DNA from 3 places in the Paenibacillus cineris genome. Region 2 is predicted to be linked to each of the others. Evidence: riboswitches for the same ligand, from Rfam matches in the RefSeq annotation. Region 2 holds a riboswitch; each other region holds the start of a gene.
The links. A riboswitch is a leader RNA that binds a small molecule or an ion and turns the genes downstream of it on or off. The one in region 2 is predicted to bind ZMP and ZTP.

Region 1 (6,202 bases), on a different contig from region 2:
CGTTTTCGACAAGTCCTTGGGCTTGGGAAGGCGGTCTTTTTTTTACGGGTTAAAAGCTCGTAGAAATACTAGATAAGATGAATTCGAGTTTTCTTATCATTCCTTGTTTCCAAGGGGAATATCCGTGTCAAAGGTGTGATTTCTTTAATTCAATCTATATTATAGATTGCTAGGTTTAGACTCTACCATTCCCGGACATACTGAGAACTATCATAGATTTGTTCTGATAGAGAGGGGCCCGGGGAAAATGGAAAAGACGATGAAGCAGGGGAAATATAGAGGGCAAGACTGGCTGCGCGACTTGGTGAAGGATACCGCTATTATTTTTTGTATTTTGTTTATGATCGCCATGATGTGGGAGAGTCAAAAGACCGACGCGGCCGTGGCCGGCGGGCCGATTCCGCAGGAATCCATCCGCCTGCGCATCCTGGCCAATTCCGATAATCCGGACGACCAGCTGGTCAAACGCGAAATTCGCGATGCCGTGGTGGCGGAGATGAACAGCTGGGTACAGGAGCTTGAGGACCCGCAAAGCCTGGATCAGGCGAGAACGACGATCCGGGAGCATTTGCCGGAACTGAACGATCTGGTGGGCCGTGAGCTGGAGAAGAGAGGCATTCATTACGATTACCATGTTGAACTGGGCATCGTGCCGTTTCCGACCAAACTGTACGGCGGTACCGTGTATCCGGCCGGGAATTATGAAGCACTCCGGATCACACTGGGTGCAGGCAGCGGTCAAAATTGGTGGTGCGTGCTGTTCCCTCCGCTCTGCTTCATTGATGCGGCCAGCGGAGATGCTGCGGCTCAGCCCGCCGAGGCCAAGGCTCAGTCTGCGGATGCCAAGGGTGACGCTAAGGGCGCCGTGACCACCGCGTCGGCCAAGGTGACGGATACTGCAGCCGCTCAAGCTTCCGGGAAAGCAGCGGCCGATGCCTCCCAGCCGGAAGTTCGCTTCTTCCTGGTAGACATGCTCTCCGGGCTGTGGTCCTGGCTGACGGGACTGTTCGCTTAGGAACTAGCGGCCATCCTGTCCAGGGGCATGCGTCTTGGAGATTGTGCAGATGTGCTATAATAAAACATACCAATTTCGATGACAGGAATGAACAGCGATGAAAGGTTTAAACCAAGGGCAGGATGGAGGAAGCGCTCCTTCCGCCCATGATGCAAATAAGAGCCATGCCACACCGGTATGGGATGTGACCGTATTGAGGGGACGCAGCATCGCTGCCGCAGAAGCGGAGAGGGAAGCGGTGTCTCGTGCAGAGCAGTCGATCGGCCGGGCAGCCGCCATTCTACGGGATGGCGGTACCGTTGCTTTTCCGACCGAAACGGTCTACGGCCTTGGGGCGGATGCCCGGAATACGGAGGCTGTCGAGGCGATTTTCAAGGCCAAGGGCCGGCCGTCCGACAATCCGCTCATCGTCCACATTGCGGATACAAGCCAATTGGACGGGCTCGTGACAGAGGTCAGCGATACGGCGCGGCGGCTGATGGCGGCCTTTTGGCCCGGTCCGCTGACGCTGGTGCTGCCGCTTCGACCGGGCGTGCTGTCCCCGCGGGTAACAGCGGGGCTGACGACAGTCGGCATCCGGATGCCGGACCATCCGATCGCGCTGAAGCTGATCGGTGAGTCCGGCTGTCCGGTGGCGGCGCCGAGCGCCAACCGCTCGGGACGGCCGAGCCCGACGCTCGCGGGCCATGTCGAGGAAGATTTGAGCGGGCTGGTCGACGGTATTCTGGACGGAGGGCCGACCGGGGTCGGCCTTGAATCCACCGTCGTGCAGGTTCAGGAGGACGGCAGCGTCACCGTTCTTCGGCCCGGCGGCATTACGAGCGAGCAGCTAGCCGCCGCTTCCGGGACGGCGGTGACGACCGATCCGGGAATCGAACGCTCTCCGGATGAAGAGGAGATCGTCGCGCCGAAATCGCCCGGCATGAAATATACGCATTACGCTCCCAAGGGTGCGCTCACCATTGTGCAGGGCGGCACGCCGGAGCAGGTATCCGGCTGGATCGATGAGCAGCTGAAGGCGGCGGCGGCACGCGGGGAGAGAACCGGCGTGATGGCATTCGAGGAGCATATCGGCCGTTACGCCGCGGATTGCGTGCAGTCCCTCGGCAGTCTTGCCGGACTGGAAGCGGCCGCCCACCGGCTGTACGCCGCTCTTCGCCGCATGGATGAAGAAGGCGTGACGTTTATTTTGTCGGAAGCCTGCCCGGAAGAGGGTCTGGGCGCTGCCATCATGAACCGGCTCCGCAAGGCCGCCGGCCAGCGGGTTGTGCGCTTGTGACCTCTCGCCGCACCTTTTAAGAGACATCATTTACCTCTTGTCCGCATATGGTTGTACAAGAACCTAACGGACATGGGGGAATAGGGATGTTGGAGACTTCTGCCGGTTTAGGGCAGCTAATGACTATCATGATAATGGCCGTCGCATTAGGACTGGATGCATTCTCTCTGGGCGTAGGAATCGGCATGAAAGGAATCCGGCTGCTGCATATTCTCAAGATCAGCCTGCTGATCGGCCTTTTCCATGTGTTGATGCCGCTGCTGGGAATGTTTATGGGATATTACGTCAGTTCGCTGCTCGGACAAGTTGCCGCCCTGGTTGCCGGCGGGCTGCTTGTGCTGCTGGGCGGGCACATGGTCCTGAATGCCTTCAAAACAAGCGAAACGCGAATGGTGGATCACCGCTCTTTGCTGGGGATGCTGCTGTTTTCGCTCAGCGTCAGCATTGACTCCTTTTCGGTAGGCGTATCCCTGGGGATGTTTGAGAGCAACCGCATTCTGACCGTGCTTGCTTTCGGGATCTGCGGGGGCGCGATGGCCGTGCTTGGACTCCTGCTCGGCAGGAGGGTAAGCCGGAATCTCGGCGAATACGGGGAGGCCCTTGGCGGCGCGATTTTGCTGGCATTTGGCCTCGCCTTTATCTTCTGATACAATATCGGCAAAGACACTTCGGGAGGTGCTAGAGACGTGAAGCATATTTTGTTTGTCTGTACGGGAAACACGTGCCGCAGCCCGATGGCCGAAGCTCTGCTTCGCAAGCTGGCCAAGGAGCGCAGCGTTCCGCTCGAAGTCCGTTCGGCCGGCGTGGCCGCCCTTGAAGGGACACCCATCTCGCGTCATGCGGAAGCGGTGCTGCGGGACCACGAGATCGATGAGCATTTGACCGCCAAGCCGCTCAGGGCCGACACGGTGGATTGGGCGGATTTGATTTTGACACTGACCCAGGGGCATAAGCAGCATGTGATCCGGAGCTTTCCACTCGCGGCTGACAAAATTTATACCCTGAAGGAATACACCGAAGATGACGAGAACGTGATCAAGGACCTGCAGGAGCTCGACAGCCTGTACGCCACCTGGGAAATGAAGCGGGCGCTCGGGCAGCAGCTGGAGGACGAGGAACGGGAGCGGCTGATCGAGATCCAGCAGCGCATCCCGAGCTTTGATATTTCGGACCCGTTCGGCGGGTCCCGCGACGATTACGATGTCACCGCCGCAGAAATCCGCGCCGCTATCGAGCGGCTGCTGGATAAGCTGGAGGCGTTCCGTACATTTTAAGAAACAAGCTTAAATTGCACTTGGGCGGGAGCCTAGGTTGAAAAAAATGGAGTAAATTTGCAGATTGATTTTCATCGCGTCATGCTTTATGATGAAGGTGAAAAACATCGGTTCCGGTGTAACTGGCGACAATGTGGATCCAACCACGATGGAGCACCGGAATATACGGCCGGTCGCCTGGGCAAAAGAGCAATTCTGCGGAATGATCCGCGGACTGCTCTTTTTTTCGTCTAGTGGCTGCAAATGAGTTATAATGGTACAAGAAGTCACGGGAATACCGGGGAGCGCTAGACTCGTTTCTCTGTATTGCGCGAAATTTTAGGAGGTTTTTCGAAAGATGAAAATTGCTGTTGGAACAGATCATGCGGGTATACGTTTGAAAGAAGACATCATTGCCGTGATCGAAGGGATGGGGCATCAAGTTGCGGATGTGGGATGCGGATGCACGGATTCCGTGGACTATCCCGACTACGCTCTCCCTGTGTGCGATCTGGTTACCAAAGGCGAGGCCGACCGGGGAATCCTGATCTGTGGAACAGGCATCGGCATGAGCATCGCGGCGAACAAGGTTCCGGGCATCAGGTGCGCCTTGGTCCACGATGTATTCTCGGCGATTGCCACCAGGGAGCATAACGACTCCAACGTGCTGGCGATGGGCGAACGCGTCATCGGTCCAGGTCTGGCCCAGGAGATTGTCAAGGCTTGGCTGGGCACGGAGTTCAGCGGCGGCGAGCGTCATGTCGGGCGCGTGAACAAGATTAAAGCGATTGAAGAGCGGTATCTGCACAATTAGGGAGGTTTTCTCATGGAAAGCATGTCAGGAGGCAGTCCATTGGAAGTTTCGCTGGGAGAACAGGTATCTCAAATTCTTCATGAGCTGGTGGAAGCCGCGGGGCTTGGCCCTGGCAAGGTACTGGTTGTCGGAACGAGCACCAGTGAGGTGGCCGGGAAACGCATCGGCACTTCGGGGGCACTTGGGGTTGCTGAAGAGCTGCTGCAGGCGATCGGCGAGGTCCGGGCCAAGTTCGGCTTCGACACGGTGTTTCAGTGCTGTGAGCATTTGAACCGGGCGCTTGTGATGGAGCGTTCCGTACTGGAGCGCCTTCGTTTAACCGAGGTCGCCGCCGTTCCTGTTCCGAAAGCGGGCGGCTCTATGGCTGCCGCTGCTTACCGTTCCATGAAGGAGCCTTGCCTGGCCGAAGCGATCGAGGCTCACGCGGGCATTGACATCGGCGAGACGATGATCGGCATGCATCTTCGGCGTGTGGCGGTGCCTTTTCGCCCGACCCTGCGGTATGTGGGGCACGCGCGCGTGAATGCGGCCTACACGCGGCCCAAGCTGATCGGCGGCGAACGGGCGGTGTACCGTCTGGATGAAGAAGCCGGCAGAGCCGACCGTGACGGCGGCAGTTCAGATCTTTGCGATTAACATGAGCGGATGATTGAAACGAACATTTTATTTTGAATTCCAATAAGGGAGGAACTATTAACATGGATCAATTGCGTAAGAAGGACCCGGCTGTACTCGAGGCCATGAACTTGGAACTGAAGCGTCAGCGTGCGAATATCGAGCTGATCGCATCGGAGAATATTGTCAGTGAAGCGGTTATGGAAGCCATGGGCTCCGTCCTCACGAACAAATACGCCGAAGGATATCCGGGCAAGCGGTACTACGGCGGCTGCGAGCGCGTCGATATCGTTGAAGATATTGCCCGTGACCGTGCGAAAGAGCTGTTCGGAGCCGAGCATGCCAACGTGCAGCCGCACTCCGGCGCTCAGGCCAACATGGCCGTATACCTGGCAGCGCTGAAACCAGGGGATACCGTGCTTGGGATGAACCTTGCCCATGGCGGACACCTGACGCACGGAAGCCCGGTGAACGCTTCCGGTCTGCTGTACAACTTCGTCGCTTACGGGGTCCAGGAAGATACGTTCCTCATCGATTATGACGAAGTCCGCAAACTTGCGTTCAAGCATCGTCCGCGCCTGATCGTCGCCGGTGCGAGCGCCTATCCGCGTACGATTGATTTCGAAGCTCTCGCTTCGATCGCCAATGACGTAGGCGCGCTGTTCATGGTCGACATGGCTCATATCGCGGGCCTGGTTGCGGCCGGGCTTCATCCGAACCCGGTGCCTCACGCCCATTTTGTCACGACGACAACGCACAAAACGCTCCGCGGACCACGTGGCGGCATGATTCTGTGCAAGCAGCCATGGGCTGCGGCCATCGACAAGGCCGTCTTCCCGGGCACGCAGGGCGGTCCGCTGATGCACGTTATCGCGTCCAAAGCCGTAGCCTTGGGCGAAGCGCTGGACCCATCGTTCAAAACGTATGCCGAAAACGTGGTGAAGAACGCCAAAGTATTGGCTGAGACGCTGATCAGCGAAGGCCTGAACATCGTATCCGGCGGCACGGATAACCACCTGATGCTGGTGGATACCCGCAGCGTGAACATTACAGGGAAAGACGCCGAGAAGGTGCTGGACTCCGTCGGTATCACTGTGAACAAAAACGCCATCCCGTTCGATCCGACCAGCCCGTTCGTGACGAGCGGAATCCGGATCGGTACGCCGGCTGCGACTTCCCGCGGCATGGATGAAGCGGCTATGGTGACGATCGGCAAAATCATCGCC
Region 2 (6,202 bases):
TTGTTCATACCGGATGCGGGTCACCTTCTCGTCGTCCCAATCGACCTGAACATATTTGGCGCCAGCCTCATAAGCTTTGGACACGATCTGCCGTGTGAAATCTACGGTTTCCAGCGGGGATTGCACAAGCAGCACCTGGCCGGGCTGGATGTTCACCCCGACCTTGATGACCAGTTCGGCGTATTTCTCCAGCATTTGTTCAAAATGATCCATGATTCAAGTTCCTCCATCGTATGTGAAATGGCATTCCTGCCGAGAAAAGAATGTCTGTCTACCAGTGTATCTCTATCCATTTCCATGATGCAAGCTTATTGGGGCTTCCCGTCTTTTTCGAAAAACTTTTTTGCATGCCTGCCGGAGTTTAGGTTTTTTTAAGATTCGGCTGATATCGTGTTTGTCATATGAAGGAAGGGAGAATGGACATGAACAAAGCGGTAAAAAACGTGCTGATCATTTGCGGATGCGTCATTGTGATCGGCGCGGGGGGGACCTATTTTTATCAAAAAAACGCCAGCGCGACGAAAACGGAAACGGCGACCATTACATATGCCGTCGAGAGGGGCGACTTGTCCAAAACCGTAACGTCCTCCGGCAATGTGGAAGCACCCGAATCGGTGAACCTGAGCTTCAGCGGAAACTCCAAAGTGACCAAGGTCAACGTAAGCGTCGGGGAAGCAGTGAAAAAGGGGCAGCTGCTTGCAGCGATGGATGCAACGGCGCTGCAAAACGAGCTGCTGTCAGCCCAGGCGAAGTATGACAGTGCCGTGGCGAAGCTGGACAGCATCCAGGCTGGAACGGACTCGGCTACCTTAAGCGAACAAAAAGCCCAGGTGTCCAAGGCGCAGTCCGACCTGGAGAATGCCAAGACGGCGCTTACGAACGCAAAAAAGGCGGCCAATGCATCGTACCTGCAGGCACAGGTGGACAAGGCCAAGGCTGCCGTCATCAGCACGCAGGCCAAGCTGGACGAAGCGAAGAAGGGGACGGACCCGTCCCAGATTTTATTCGCTCAAGTCGCGGCGGATAATGCCCAGAATGCTTATAAACAAGCGGTATCGCAGCAGAGCAATCTGGATCAGCTGAACGAAGCGGTTACCAATGCCGAATCACAGGTGGATAGCGCGTCCCGCGCCTATGATCAGGCGGTTTCGCAGCTGGCCAAGCTGCAGGAAGGGCCGGCTGAAAGCGACGTGGCCAGTGCCAAAGCCGACGTGGCCATGGCACTTGCTGCCTTAAACGACGCCAAGGCCAACGCAGCCGGGGCCAAAATTTATGCGCCGTATGACGGCATCATTTCCGCCGTGAACGCCAAGGTTGGGGAGACGGTTGCCGGCGACGCTGCTTCGGCCATCTCCATGTACTCAACCGGCGGAAGCTTCCGGATTTCGGCCTCCATCGACGATACCGATATCACCGATGTGAAGGTCGGCCAGGACGTAAATATAACATTTGACGCGCTCACGGGCGTAACGCTGAAAGGCAAAGTCGTGTCCAAGGCGGTGCTCGGGGAAGCGCAGACCAGCGGCGTCGTAACGTTCCCGGTCGGCATTGAAATCACAGCGGGTCAAGATAACGCAGACAAGCTGATTCCGGGTATCAGCGCGACGATTGCCATTATTACCGACGGTAAGAAGGATGTATTGAAAGTTCCTGATGCGGCGATCAAGTCGTTTGGCGGACGGAAAATCGTCATGGTCGACAAAGGCGGCAAAGAGGAGCAGGTGGAAATTACAACCGGCCTTGATGACGGGGCTAATTCCGAAGTGCTGACCGGATTGTCCGAGGGCGACAAAGTAACCATTACGATGACGACGACAAAGACAAGCACCGGAACGAGCCAGGGAACTATGGGCGGCTTTGGCGGCATGGGCGGTATGGGCGGCTTCGGAGGCATGAACGGAGGCGGCGAGATGCGGCAGTTCAACCGCGGCGGCGGTACGGGTGGAACCGGAGGAACTGGCGGAGGCGGAGCACGCAGCGGCGGCATGGGAGGTGGAGGACAGTGATCACCTTTGATCAAGTGAAGAAAATTTATGCATCGGGCGAGAACGAGGTCCAGGCGCTGAAGGGCGTTACCCTTCAAATCGATGAGCGCGAGTTTGTCTCCATTATGGGACCGTCTGGTTCAGGAAAATCGACCATGATGAACGTGATCGGCTGTTTGGATAAACCGACTTCCGGCAAGTACATGCTGGACGGCATCGACATCGGCTCGGCATCGGCCAAGCAGCTGTCGGAGGTGCGCAACCGCAAGATCGGTTTTGTCTTTCAAAACTTTAACCTGCTCAAGCGAACCTCCGCCATTGAAAACGTCGAGCTTCCGATGCTGTATGCGGGCAAAAACAAAAAGGAGCGGCGGGAGAAGGCCGAGTACTGCCTTGAGCTGGTCGGCCTGAAAACCCGGATGCATCACAAGCCGAATGAGCTCTCCGGGGGACAGCAGCAGCGGGTGGCTATTGCCCGCGCCTTGAGCAACGACCCCGCCATTATTTTGGCGGACGAGCCGACGGGCAACCTGGATACGGCATCATCCGAGGAAATCATGGGCATATTCCGGAGACTGAACGAAAAGGGGCATACAATCGTCATCGTCACCCACGAACCGGACATCGCCGCCCATACGAAACGGGTCATTTGGTTTCGCGATGGCCTGATCGAGACGGACCGGCTGAATACGGAGCGTGAGCGGGTATGAATGTGGGGGAACTGCTGCGCATTTCAATCCGAAGCTTACGGTCCAACATGCTGCGCTCCTTCCTGACGATGCTTGGAATCATCATCGGCGTGGCGACCGTCATTGCCATGATTTCCATCGGTCAGGGAACGAGCAAGCAGGTGACGAGCCAAATCCAAAGCCTGGGTTCCAATCTGATCACGGTTACCGCAGGCTCGGGGTCGTCAACAGGCACAGCGGCAGGAGGCAGCCAAGGCGGAAGCACGGGCACACTGAACATTTCGGACGCTGACCCGATCTCCAAAATCGATACCGTGAAGTACGTCGCGCCGGTCTCGCAGGTGAGCGCGCAGCTGCTGAACGGATCGAACACGGCCTCCGCCACGATCATCGGCTCGACGCCGGGTTATGCCGACATCAAATCGTGGGAGACGGACATCGGACGTTTCTTTACCGAGGATGAAGTCAATGACCGGGCAAAGGTCGTGGTCCTTGGCGCAACGACGGCGGAAACGCTGTTTGGTGAAGCGGGCTTCGATGCGGTCGGCAGCATGATCAAAATCAACAACATCCCGTTTCGGGTCATCGGTGTGCTCAAAGCTAAGGGTTCTTCGGGTACGGTTGACCAGGACGACACCGTCATCGCGCCGATCACGACGATTCAGTCCCGGTTTCAGACCGGGAGCTCCCGGAGCAGTGTCCGGCAAATTTTAGTCGAAGCCAAATCTACCGACGTGATCAACAGCACCATGGCGCTGATCCAGTATACGATGCGCCAAAGCCATAAACTTGGCGGGGCCGACGATGATTTCAGGGTTCAAAGCCAGGAGGATGTCATGTCCTCCGCCGAAAGTGTCACCAAAACGCTGACCCTCTTTCTAGGCGGCGTGGCGGCGATATCCCTGCTCGTCGGCGGAATCGGCATCATGAACATCATGCTGGTGTCCGTTACCGAACGGACGCGGGAGATCGGTATCCGGAAGGCGATCGGGGCCAAGGAAGGGACGATTCTATCGCAGTTTCTGTTTGAATCGGTCACCTTGGCTATCCTGGGCGGTGTGATCGGCGTCATCCTTGGCTTCGGCGGCTCCAAGTTCGTCGGCAAGCTGATGGACGTGACCACCGCGGTGTCTATGAACTCCGTGCTGCTTGCCGTCGGGTTCTCGGCCTGCATCGGCATCGTATTCGGCGTATTCCCGGCAAGACAGGCGGCGAAGCTGGATCCGATCGAGGCGCTTCGGTACGAATAGGCCGCTATTTGTGACCGACGGATTTATGTGAACCGGATATCAACCGACTCAAGAACATTACATCTTGGGTAGAAAAAAGGGCATTTCACCGAATGATGTTCGGCGGAATGCCCTCTTGCCATTTTTTGAAGCCGTTACCGGCGTATTTGTGCTGCCGATACGCGGCTCTTTAAGTGTCCCTTGGAAAACCGGGCCATACCGATGGCTGGTTTATCCCAGCTGTTTTTCCGCCGCATCCACCGTGTGCTTCAGCAGCATGGCGATGGTTACCGGTCCGACGCCCGCAGGGACGGGTGTAATGGCGCTCGCTTTTTCCAGACATGCCTCATAATCAACGTCCCCGACATTGCCTTCATTGTAGCCTGCGTCCAGAATGACGGCCCCGTCCTGAATCCAGTCTCCCTGAATGAATTTCGGTTTGCCTACTGCGGCAACAACGATCTCTGCCTGGGACACGATATCACCAAGGCCTTTCGTTCTCGAATGGCAGATCGTGACCGTGGCATTGCGGTTCAGCAGCATCAGCGAGACGGGCTTGCCGAGAATCGGGCTGCGGCCGACAACAACAGCGTGCTTGCCTTCTACAGGAATCCGGTAGTAATCCAGGATGGCGATGATGGCCGCCGGGGTACAGGAAGGATATGCGGCAAAGCCGAAAGCATTCTGCGCAAATCCCAGTGTGGTGACACCGTCGACGTCTTTTTCAATGGCGATCGCGTCGAATGCGGCTCTTTCATCAATCTGATGGGGAACCGGATGCTGCAGCAGAATTCCGTGAACGTTCGGGTCGGCGTTAAGCTTCTGAATTTCCCGGATAAGCTCCTCGGTCGTCGTCCCCGCATCCAGTGTGATTTTTAACGATTCCATCCCGAGCCGTCTGCAGGCATTGCCTTTCATGCGCACGTATGTGGCCGATGCCGGGTCGTCGCCTACCAAAATGGTCGCCAGGCAGGGGGTAATCCCTTGCTCGGACAGCCGTTTCACCCTGCTAACCAAGCCGTCCTTAATGTCCTGCGCCACGCGCGCTCCGTCCAAAATCAGCGTTTGTTCTGTCATTGTCTGCATCTCCTTTAAATCATGGTAAGGTCCAGAAAAACATAAAGAGGCAAGGGGAAATTCCCCTTACCTCTGCCCAGGCGTACGGCTGTTTATATCCATGTGCTCCCTCATGGTTCATCCCATGTTTCCGCCAGTCGCACACAGTCCATCTATGTAGAATGATACCTTATTGTGCTTATGGGCACAATGGGGAGTTTTGAGAATGATGCTTATGTGCCGCCGTTTCTTTTAAACACGATGTAATCCATTTTTGTCTCAACCAGCACCATCAGCTGCTGGGCCATATAAGACGCCGTGTATTTAAAATCAACCTCTGCCCAGTGCATAATGACCCCCACCGTGGCCGACATCCGGTAGCTCAGCATGATTTCGTAGTCGATCGGCGGCTCGGTCGGTTCCATTTCGATATGCATGTCCTTCCGCATCGACTCCCTGAGCCTGTCGTACATGTCCATCGCCAGCTTTCCGCGTTCGACTCGCGATAAGGCCAGGAACACATCTTTATGCTGTTCGATATGTTCAAACAAGCGCAGCCCCGAGGGGTAGGTCATCGAGGCTTCAATTCGCTCCAGGCCCTCATACGGCTTGACGAGCAGTTCGGCGATGCCCTGCAGAAACTCGTCGTGGATTTCCTTGAGCAGGTCTTCCTTGCTGACGAAATGCTTGTAAAAGGTGCCCCGGTTATAGTCTGCACGGGCCGCGATATCCATAATAGTCACCGAATCGAAGCCTTTATCGAGAATTAAGGAAACGAGAGCGGTTTTGAGCGCCTGCCGGGTTCTTCTGGCTCTGCGGTCAAGAACGTGTTCATCTGTCAAATGCATCTGCCTCCAGCTTGTCGTTTCTCCTATTATAACGTAAGTTGGGATGCCGCCAAAACGCAGAAAATCATCAACAAAGAGAAAGTAAATGTTCAAAATTGTCATGGTTCGGTGACATACGGCGGCAATCTGTTGGATAGATGACATTATTTCGAAATATGATTATTGTGTAAACAATTAATAAAGGTGTAACCTATACATGTAACAGACATGAGCTATAAAGCCTATAAATCATTTTATAAACTTTGTTGAAAAGGAAGCGATTCAGTCATGAGTCAAACACAAACGAAAACTGCAGTCATTACCGGCGCCGCCGGCGGAATCGGGAAAGAGCTGGCACGGCGTTTGGCCGAGCGCAAGCTGAACCTCGTCCTGGTCGATTTGAAGGAAGATGCGGT
Region 3 (6,202 bases), 1.1 Mb from region 2:
TTGTTGGGCAGTGAACGCGTTCTTGATATTGGAACAGGGAATGGGAGGTTCTCGATCCCCACCAGTAAAATTTTGAAGAATAATGGCGGGTTTATGGTTTGTTGTGACTTAACAGAGGGAGTTATGAATTCAGCACGTATTCAGGCAGAACAGGAAGGGCTACCTATCCTCCACATGATTGCTGACGCTGAAAAATTGCCGTTTCTTTCTGATGAGTTTGATGTCGTCATGGCTAATCACATGCTTTACCATCTACCTGATTTGAAAAAAGGATTGAAGGAAATTTGCAGAGTTTTAAGAAATACAGGACAATTTTTAGCTACGACTAATAGCAGCCGGGGGATGCCTGAATTCTTCGCACTGCATCAGGAGACAATGCATCAGTTACATATCCCATTTGAAATTAAAGACGATCCGATTCCTTTTTCCTTAGAAAATGGAGAGGCCATACTGTTAGAGCACTTTAATCGAGTAAAACTACTAACTTATGAGGCAGGATTCAAGGTAACAGATCCAGAGCCTGTGTTAAAATACTATATGGCAACTCAACTCTATCAAGGTCCTTTTCATGACATATCATTAAGCCGCGAACAACGGGAAGCAATTTCACACACTTTCCTTACTCTAACTAGACAAAAAATTGAATCCTGTGGTGGAGAATTGATCATTTCAAAACAAGTTGCGGCTTTTATTTGTGAATTGAATTAACTAACAGGAACGATAGCTCAATCGAAGACTTTTTCTCTAACAGGCAGTTTTCTTGATTCGTGATCATTAAAAAGTAAAAACACCAGCTTTTTAGTTTCAGTTCATAGGTCTCTCGCCGGAACCCCGGCGTACGTCGGAGGCTTCATGCACTTCAAGCAATGCCGACATCAGCGGCGACGGGGCGATTCACGAGGCTGGCCCTGACCAAGTCGATGCAGGTCGATTTCGCACCGTACGTACAACATCCTTTATATTTGCGCCAGACGTAGGCCGATCCGGAGGAAAATTATGAGGCACTGTTCCTTGCCTCCAACGAATCGAAGTTCATGATGGACTCGCCACTCTACATCGATGGCGTCATCGTCTTCAGAAAAAATGCTTAGGGAGGACCATAACCTATGAAACTGCTAACCTATCTTGAAGGCAATACATACCGCCTCGGTGTCGCTACCGAGGTAGGCATCGTCGACGTTGCGGCGGCACTTGGTGACGGCCCGGGACCGCGCACCGTGCACGAAGTGATCGAGGGCGGGGAGGATGCGATACGGACGCTGCAGCAAGCAGTTAACCGCACACTGGCGTCTTGCAGCGACGTCCTGCTCGGAAAATCGGGTCTCAAGCTCGGACCATGTGTTACACACCCGAACAAAATCATTTGCGTCGGCCTTAATTACCGCAAACACGCCGAGGAGACAAACGCGCCAATCCCGGAGTATCCGATTCTGTTCAGCAAATTCAGCAACACGTTGGCTGCTGACGGCGAAGACGTGCCGCTGCCGCGCACATCGCAGAAGGTTGATTACGAAGCTGAGCTTGTCATCGTGATTGGTAAGACGGCCAAATATGTCGCCAAGGAAGAGGCGCTGGACTACGTTTTCGGCTATTGCGCCGCCAACGATTTGTCCGCGCGTGACCTGCAGATGCGCACTCAGCAGTGGCTGCTCGGGAAGTCGTGCGACAAATTTTCGCCGATCGGGCCGTACCTCGTTACCGCGGACGAGGTCGGCGATCCGAACGCATTAGACATCAAGTGCATAGTAAACGGCGAAGTGCGACAGCATTCCAACACGTCGGACATGATTTTCCGCTGCGACGAAATCGTCAGCTACATTTCGCACCATATGACGCTCGTGCCCGGCGACATTATTTTGACCGGGACGCCGGAAGGCGTCGTGCTCGGCAAACCGCCGGAGAATCAGGTCTACTTAAAGGCCGGCGACATCGTCACGATTAATATCGAGAAGCTGGGCAGCCTCACGAACCGCATGATATCCGAATAAGCGCGCTACCAAGTTATGATGTAATCGCCAGTCACATTGCCTCACAGAGAGTAGCTCATCGATTAGGGTATTTTCCCGCATGGGTTTCTGATTGGCGATGCAATTTTGTAGGACTTGAACAGTAATTGTTTCTTTAAAAAGTTAAGCTGACGGGGAACGATAGCTGAATGAAGACATTTAAAAGGCAGCCGGCTTTTTGGATAGCTTGTGAATGGGGGGATTTCTTTGGTAGATGCATATTTGCCGCCAAAACATCAGATTTCAGTGTCGGCATTCATTGAGAATAATAAAGGTGAAGTTCTGTTAGTAAAGACTCATTGGCGCTCGGATACGTGGGAATTCCCTGGTGGAAATGTAGAAGAAGGTGAATCACTTGATGATGCAATTACTCGTGAAGTCCTTGAAGAGACTGGAATTCTGATACGTCCCATTGGTGTAACGGGAGTTTATTACAAGGAAACAAGCAATCTATTATCGGTGGTATTTAAAGCAGAACTCATTGATGGCCAATTAAAAATTCAGCCCGAAGAGATAATGGAAGCTATGTTTGTAAGGCTGACGGTGAGCAACATAGAACAGTACATTACTCGTCCTCATATGAAGTCACGATCATTAGATGCAATTCGGAGTAAGGGGTTCGTACCGTATGAATTTTGGAAGACAAAGCCGTTTCAACGGATTTCTCGCTTAGACCCTCACGGTGTACAACCTGAAGTGAAGCAAGCTAACGGGAAATGATAGCTCAATGAAGATAATTGAGGGCAGTCGACCTAAAAACTGGCTGCTTTCTCCTCAACTAACGGGCAGGATAACGGGGAGTAGGGGGCTGCTGTTTATTTTGTAAGCGACAGGAACATAGACGCTTAATTGCCGCGTAGGGGCGGGCTCATTAAGCTAGTGGTAGATTACATCAATGTCATTGGAACCTTATGGGACACCTGGTCGTTATAATGGATTGAGATGAAGGGAGTGATTAATGTGAAATTTTTTTGTACTAGCATATTAATCGTTGGATTGCTAATTTTATTTGGTTGTTCAAATACTTCAGAAAAAGATGCAGAAATCAGCCCAAAGTTTGTAAGTGAAGGAATCGAAATGCAAGGCATAGAAGGGAAAATCGGTATCTTGGGACCGGATTTCGTGGCGAATCAGGCTAATAAACATATGTGGCACTTATGGGGAAGTAAAACTGATTTGGCCGGGGAATTTAAAGTCGATGCCATGAATTAAAATCCGGTGAGAAGATAAATCCGTTTACTGCTGATATTCCTACATCCTTGTTCGGTCCAAATAACGGTGCAGATGCACATTTACCATCCTCAATGAGGCTACCGAAACCTGGCATTTGGCAGCTTAACGCTTATATTGATGAGAAGTTGTTCGGCAGTATTAATGTCGAAGTCAAATGATTATTGAAACTAAAGGGAAACGTTAGCCTCAATAAACCGCCTTTTCACCAAGGCGATTTTGCAAGGGATATCAGACTACCTCTGGGAATTCCAGGATCTGGAGCAGGCGCTCATCTTTTTCTGCGAACAATTTGTAGCTTCTGCGAACGGTTCGTCCGATTACAGCGCTCTGATCCGTCTGGTTACAATGGAAGCCGCCAATCTGCCAGCCTCGTTTTTAGAAAAGCTGGATAACGCAACGGAAGAGGGGATTACCAGGAGGTTTACCGAGTTTGGACAAACCGGACTGCTCGATGTGCCAGATCCTGTAATGGCTACAAAGCATTTCGCTGCTTTAACATTTTTATTGGTATTTGATCAACCGAGAAAAAACGGGACATTAGAGGAGGAACAAACCAAACGTATCATCACTGAAGGCGTGCGCGTCTTTCTTTGCGCTTATGGAAAACGCACCGTACAAAATGAAAATCAACCATCAAACTGATAACTTGCTAACATTCCCGACTAAGAACTTGGTTACATTCCCCATGATTTCATTGAAGTAAAAATTTAGTATGTGTGACTGGCGTAAACGTAGAGACCCACGAGGGAGCACAAATTGTCATATGCCGTACGCCTAGGCAGACGTAAAGGTTAGGTCTCCCTGGTTAAGCAGGATGGTCCAGAGAGAATGGCTCGATCTGATTTTTAAAAAGTCGAAACAGATGTGTGCTGGATTACCAATCAGATTCATTCAGGGAGGAAATAACATGCTATATGAGTTGCGAATCTATACGATTTACGAAGGTCGAATGGATGCCATTCAGGACAGATTTAAGGAGCATACGTTTAGAATTTTCACAAGACTGGGAATGAAGGTCGTGAATTTCTGGATAGATGCAACGGGCCAGAATAAAATATATTATGTGATGGAATATGAGGATATGGCGCAGCGTCAAAGGCTATGGGAGCAGTTTAAGAAAGACATCGAATGGATTCAAGTAAAACGCAATTCGGAAGAAAACGGAGGGCTCATCGTCGAAAAAATTGATGAATATTTTATGAATCAAGCTGAATTTTTCAGATTGGGAAATTGAACTATCGGGTAACGATAGTCGAATAAACGAACAGGAAGAGTTGCCGGTGCTAATTGGCAGCTTTATTACGCTAATGGGCAGTTTAGTTCATTTGTTATACTTGATCAATATAATTAGTGGGGCGAGAAGGAATGGGAATAAGAATAGCAACTAAAAATGAACTCCAATGGGTAAATGAACAGTATCAGAAAATAGGCTTTATGCCGAGTAATTTAGAAAATGAAAAAATTGCAATAGTTACACATCAGGATGAATTTGCAGGCGTTGGAAGGATTGTTTATCTTAATGCAGAAGAAGCTGAAATTGGCGGTATATATATATTGGATGAGTTCAGAGGATTATCGCTTGCAAATGAGTTAGTTGATTACTTGGTAAAGGAAACTAAAAAAGATAATTTAAAAGAAGTGTATTGTCTACCGTTTGAAGAGTTAAAGCATTTTTATCAAAAATTTGGTTTTAAAGAATTTGACTATGAGGGCAAACCAATTAACAATCATATCCTAAAGAAGTTTCAATGGTGTTTAGACACCTATGAGAAGAAGGTTTTATTACTTAAATTATAAATAATACAAAAGCCAGCTGTAAGACGACAAGAACATATACGCTTAAAAGCCGCATGGCAGCGGCTTTTTTTTGTTTTTAACGATAATGAGCCAAGATTGGCTCGTAATTTCTCTGAGACTCCGATCAGCGCAGCGGCCGCCCGGTATACTCCCAGCCCGCACAACGCGCTTGCAAGCCACTCGACTCCTCGCGCGAGGAACCACGTTCCCGGATACGTTTGGCAGATGGCGATGCCTCTCTTGAAAAGTTGCCAATGATTCTGTGGGCTTCTGCCGGTTTAAAGCAATATATCCCAAGGCCCGAAAAGTTCCCGACAACTCCAAGTCGTCTTTGTTGCTTTCTCAAATAGCGTGGCACTTTGGACCCAAGTGCTTTTTTATTATTGGGCTTTGATATATCAGTAATATTGTAGATTTGCGTAACGCTGTTCTTAAGTAACTTTGTAATGTAAAATTATACTAGTTATTAATGTATTGGAGCGCTCCTATGCGGACTGCGAACTTTACAACGAGGAGGAGAGACCGATGATCAAATCAAAAGCTCCCAAGAGACCGACAAGGGATGAATTTGTATTAGAGGAGATAGGCAATCAGCTTACAGAGGCTTATCAAGAAGGGTCAGAAATTCTACTTACTGTGTGGGGTTGGGATGAGCCAGTAAGGGGTCAAATAGATCAAATGGACTCTCGGACTGGAAAAGTACACATCAAAAAGGATGGAGTTATTACCAAGGTCCCTTTTATGGATATCATGGAAATTAACTATCCTAGAGATTAGATTTAGTGAAAGGGAAGATTTGATTTGATTGTAGATTTTAAATTTAGATTTCCATGCTTAAGCTTCATAGTCATTTTGTTAGGTACCATTACTTGTTTCATTGGATTATGCAGAAAAGATTTACAACTGAAAAGATAAATATAAAGACAAGTGCGGTCCAATGAAAAGGTTAATTGTTACTTTTAGAGTGAGTCGGATAGAGTTGATGAAATGTCAGTACCAATCAGCTATAAGGGTTCAATAGAACAAATGGTGAGAGTCGAATTGACATATTTTGATGGGATGGTTTTTAAAAGTGAAATCCATAGCCAGAAGAGGAGTAAGATAAATAAGTAGGTGTCCTGCGTAGGCTATCGCCGCATTAAGAATTGCCAAATGGAAGTTTACTT

Region 1: another riboswitch for ZMP and ZTP. It lies ahead of rpiB (ribose 5-phosphate isomerase B); the one in region 2 lies ahead of KI379_RS09010 (bifunctional 5,10-methylenetetrahydrofolate dehydrogenase/5,10-methenyltetrahydrofolate cyclohydrolase).
Region 3: another riboswitch for ZMP and ZTP. It lies ahead of KI379_RS13650 (NIPSNAP family protein); the one in region 2 lies ahead of KI379_RS09010 (bifunctional 5,10-methylenetetrahydrofolate dehydrogenase/5,10-methenyltetrahydrofolate cyclohydrolase).

The regions. Positions count from the first base shown of each region.
Region 1 covers NZ_BORU01000004.1:120,075-126,276, reverse strand. The annotation lists gene spoIIR (stage II sporulation protein R) at 293-1,015, shown strand; gene KI379_RS27345 (L-threonylcarbamoyladenylate synthase) at 1,113-2,294, shown strand; gene KI379_RS27340 (manganese efflux pump MntP) at 2,381-2,941, shown strand; gene KI379_RS27335 (low molecular weight protein arginine phosphatase) at 2,981-3,568, shown strand; ZMP/ZTP riboswitch at 3,677-3,758, shown strand; gene rpiB (ribose 5-phosphate isomerase B) at 3,906-4,361, shown strand; gene KI379_RS27325 (TIGR01440 family protein) at 4,383-4,997, shown strand; gene glyA (serine hydroxymethyltransferase) at 5,060-6,202, shown strand, end outside.
Region 2 covers NZ_BORU01000001.1:1,865,325-1,871,526, forward strand. The annotation lists gene KI379_RS08990 (aminopeptidase) at 1-213, opposite strand, end outside; gene KI379_RS08995 (efflux RND transporter periplasmic adaptor subunit) at 423-2,006, shown strand; gene KI379_RS09000 (ABC transporter ATP-binding protein) at 2,003-2,695, shown strand; gene KI379_RS09005 (ABC transporter permease) at 2,692-3,924, shown strand; gene KI379_RS09010 (bifunctional 5,10-methylenetetrahydrofolate dehydrogenase/5,10-methenyltetrahydrofolate cyclohydrolase) at 4,135-4,980, opposite strand; ZMP/ZTP riboswitch at 5,048-5,131, opposite strand; gene KI379_RS09015 (TetR/AcrR family transcriptional regulator) at 5,193-5,801, opposite strand; gene KI379_RS09020 (SDR family NAD(P)-dependent oxidoreductase) at 6,075-6,202, shown strand, end outside.
Region 3 covers NZ_BORU01000001.1:2,926,056-2,932,257, reverse strand. The annotation lists gene KI379_RS13675 (class I SAM-dependent methyltransferase) at 1-708, shown strand, start outside; partial or broken gene KI379_RS34055 (short-chain dehydrogenase) at 903-1,091, shown strand; gene KI379_RS13670 (fumarylacetoacetate hydrolase family protein) at 1,107-1,988, shown strand; gene KI379_RS13665 (NUDIX hydrolase) at 2,214-2,726, shown strand; gene KI379_RS13660 (DUF4871 domain-containing protein) at 2,967-3,218, shown strand; gene KI379_RS13655 (TetR/AcrR family transcriptional regulator C-terminal domain-containing protein) at 3,456-3,881, shown strand; ZMP/ZTP riboswitch at 3,946-4,026, shown strand; gene KI379_RS13650 (NIPSNAP family protein) at 4,147-4,473, shown strand; gene KI379_RS13645 (GNAT family N-acetyltransferase) at 4,605-5,036, shown strand; gene KI379_RS13640 (YolD-like family protein) at 5,562-5,813, shown strand.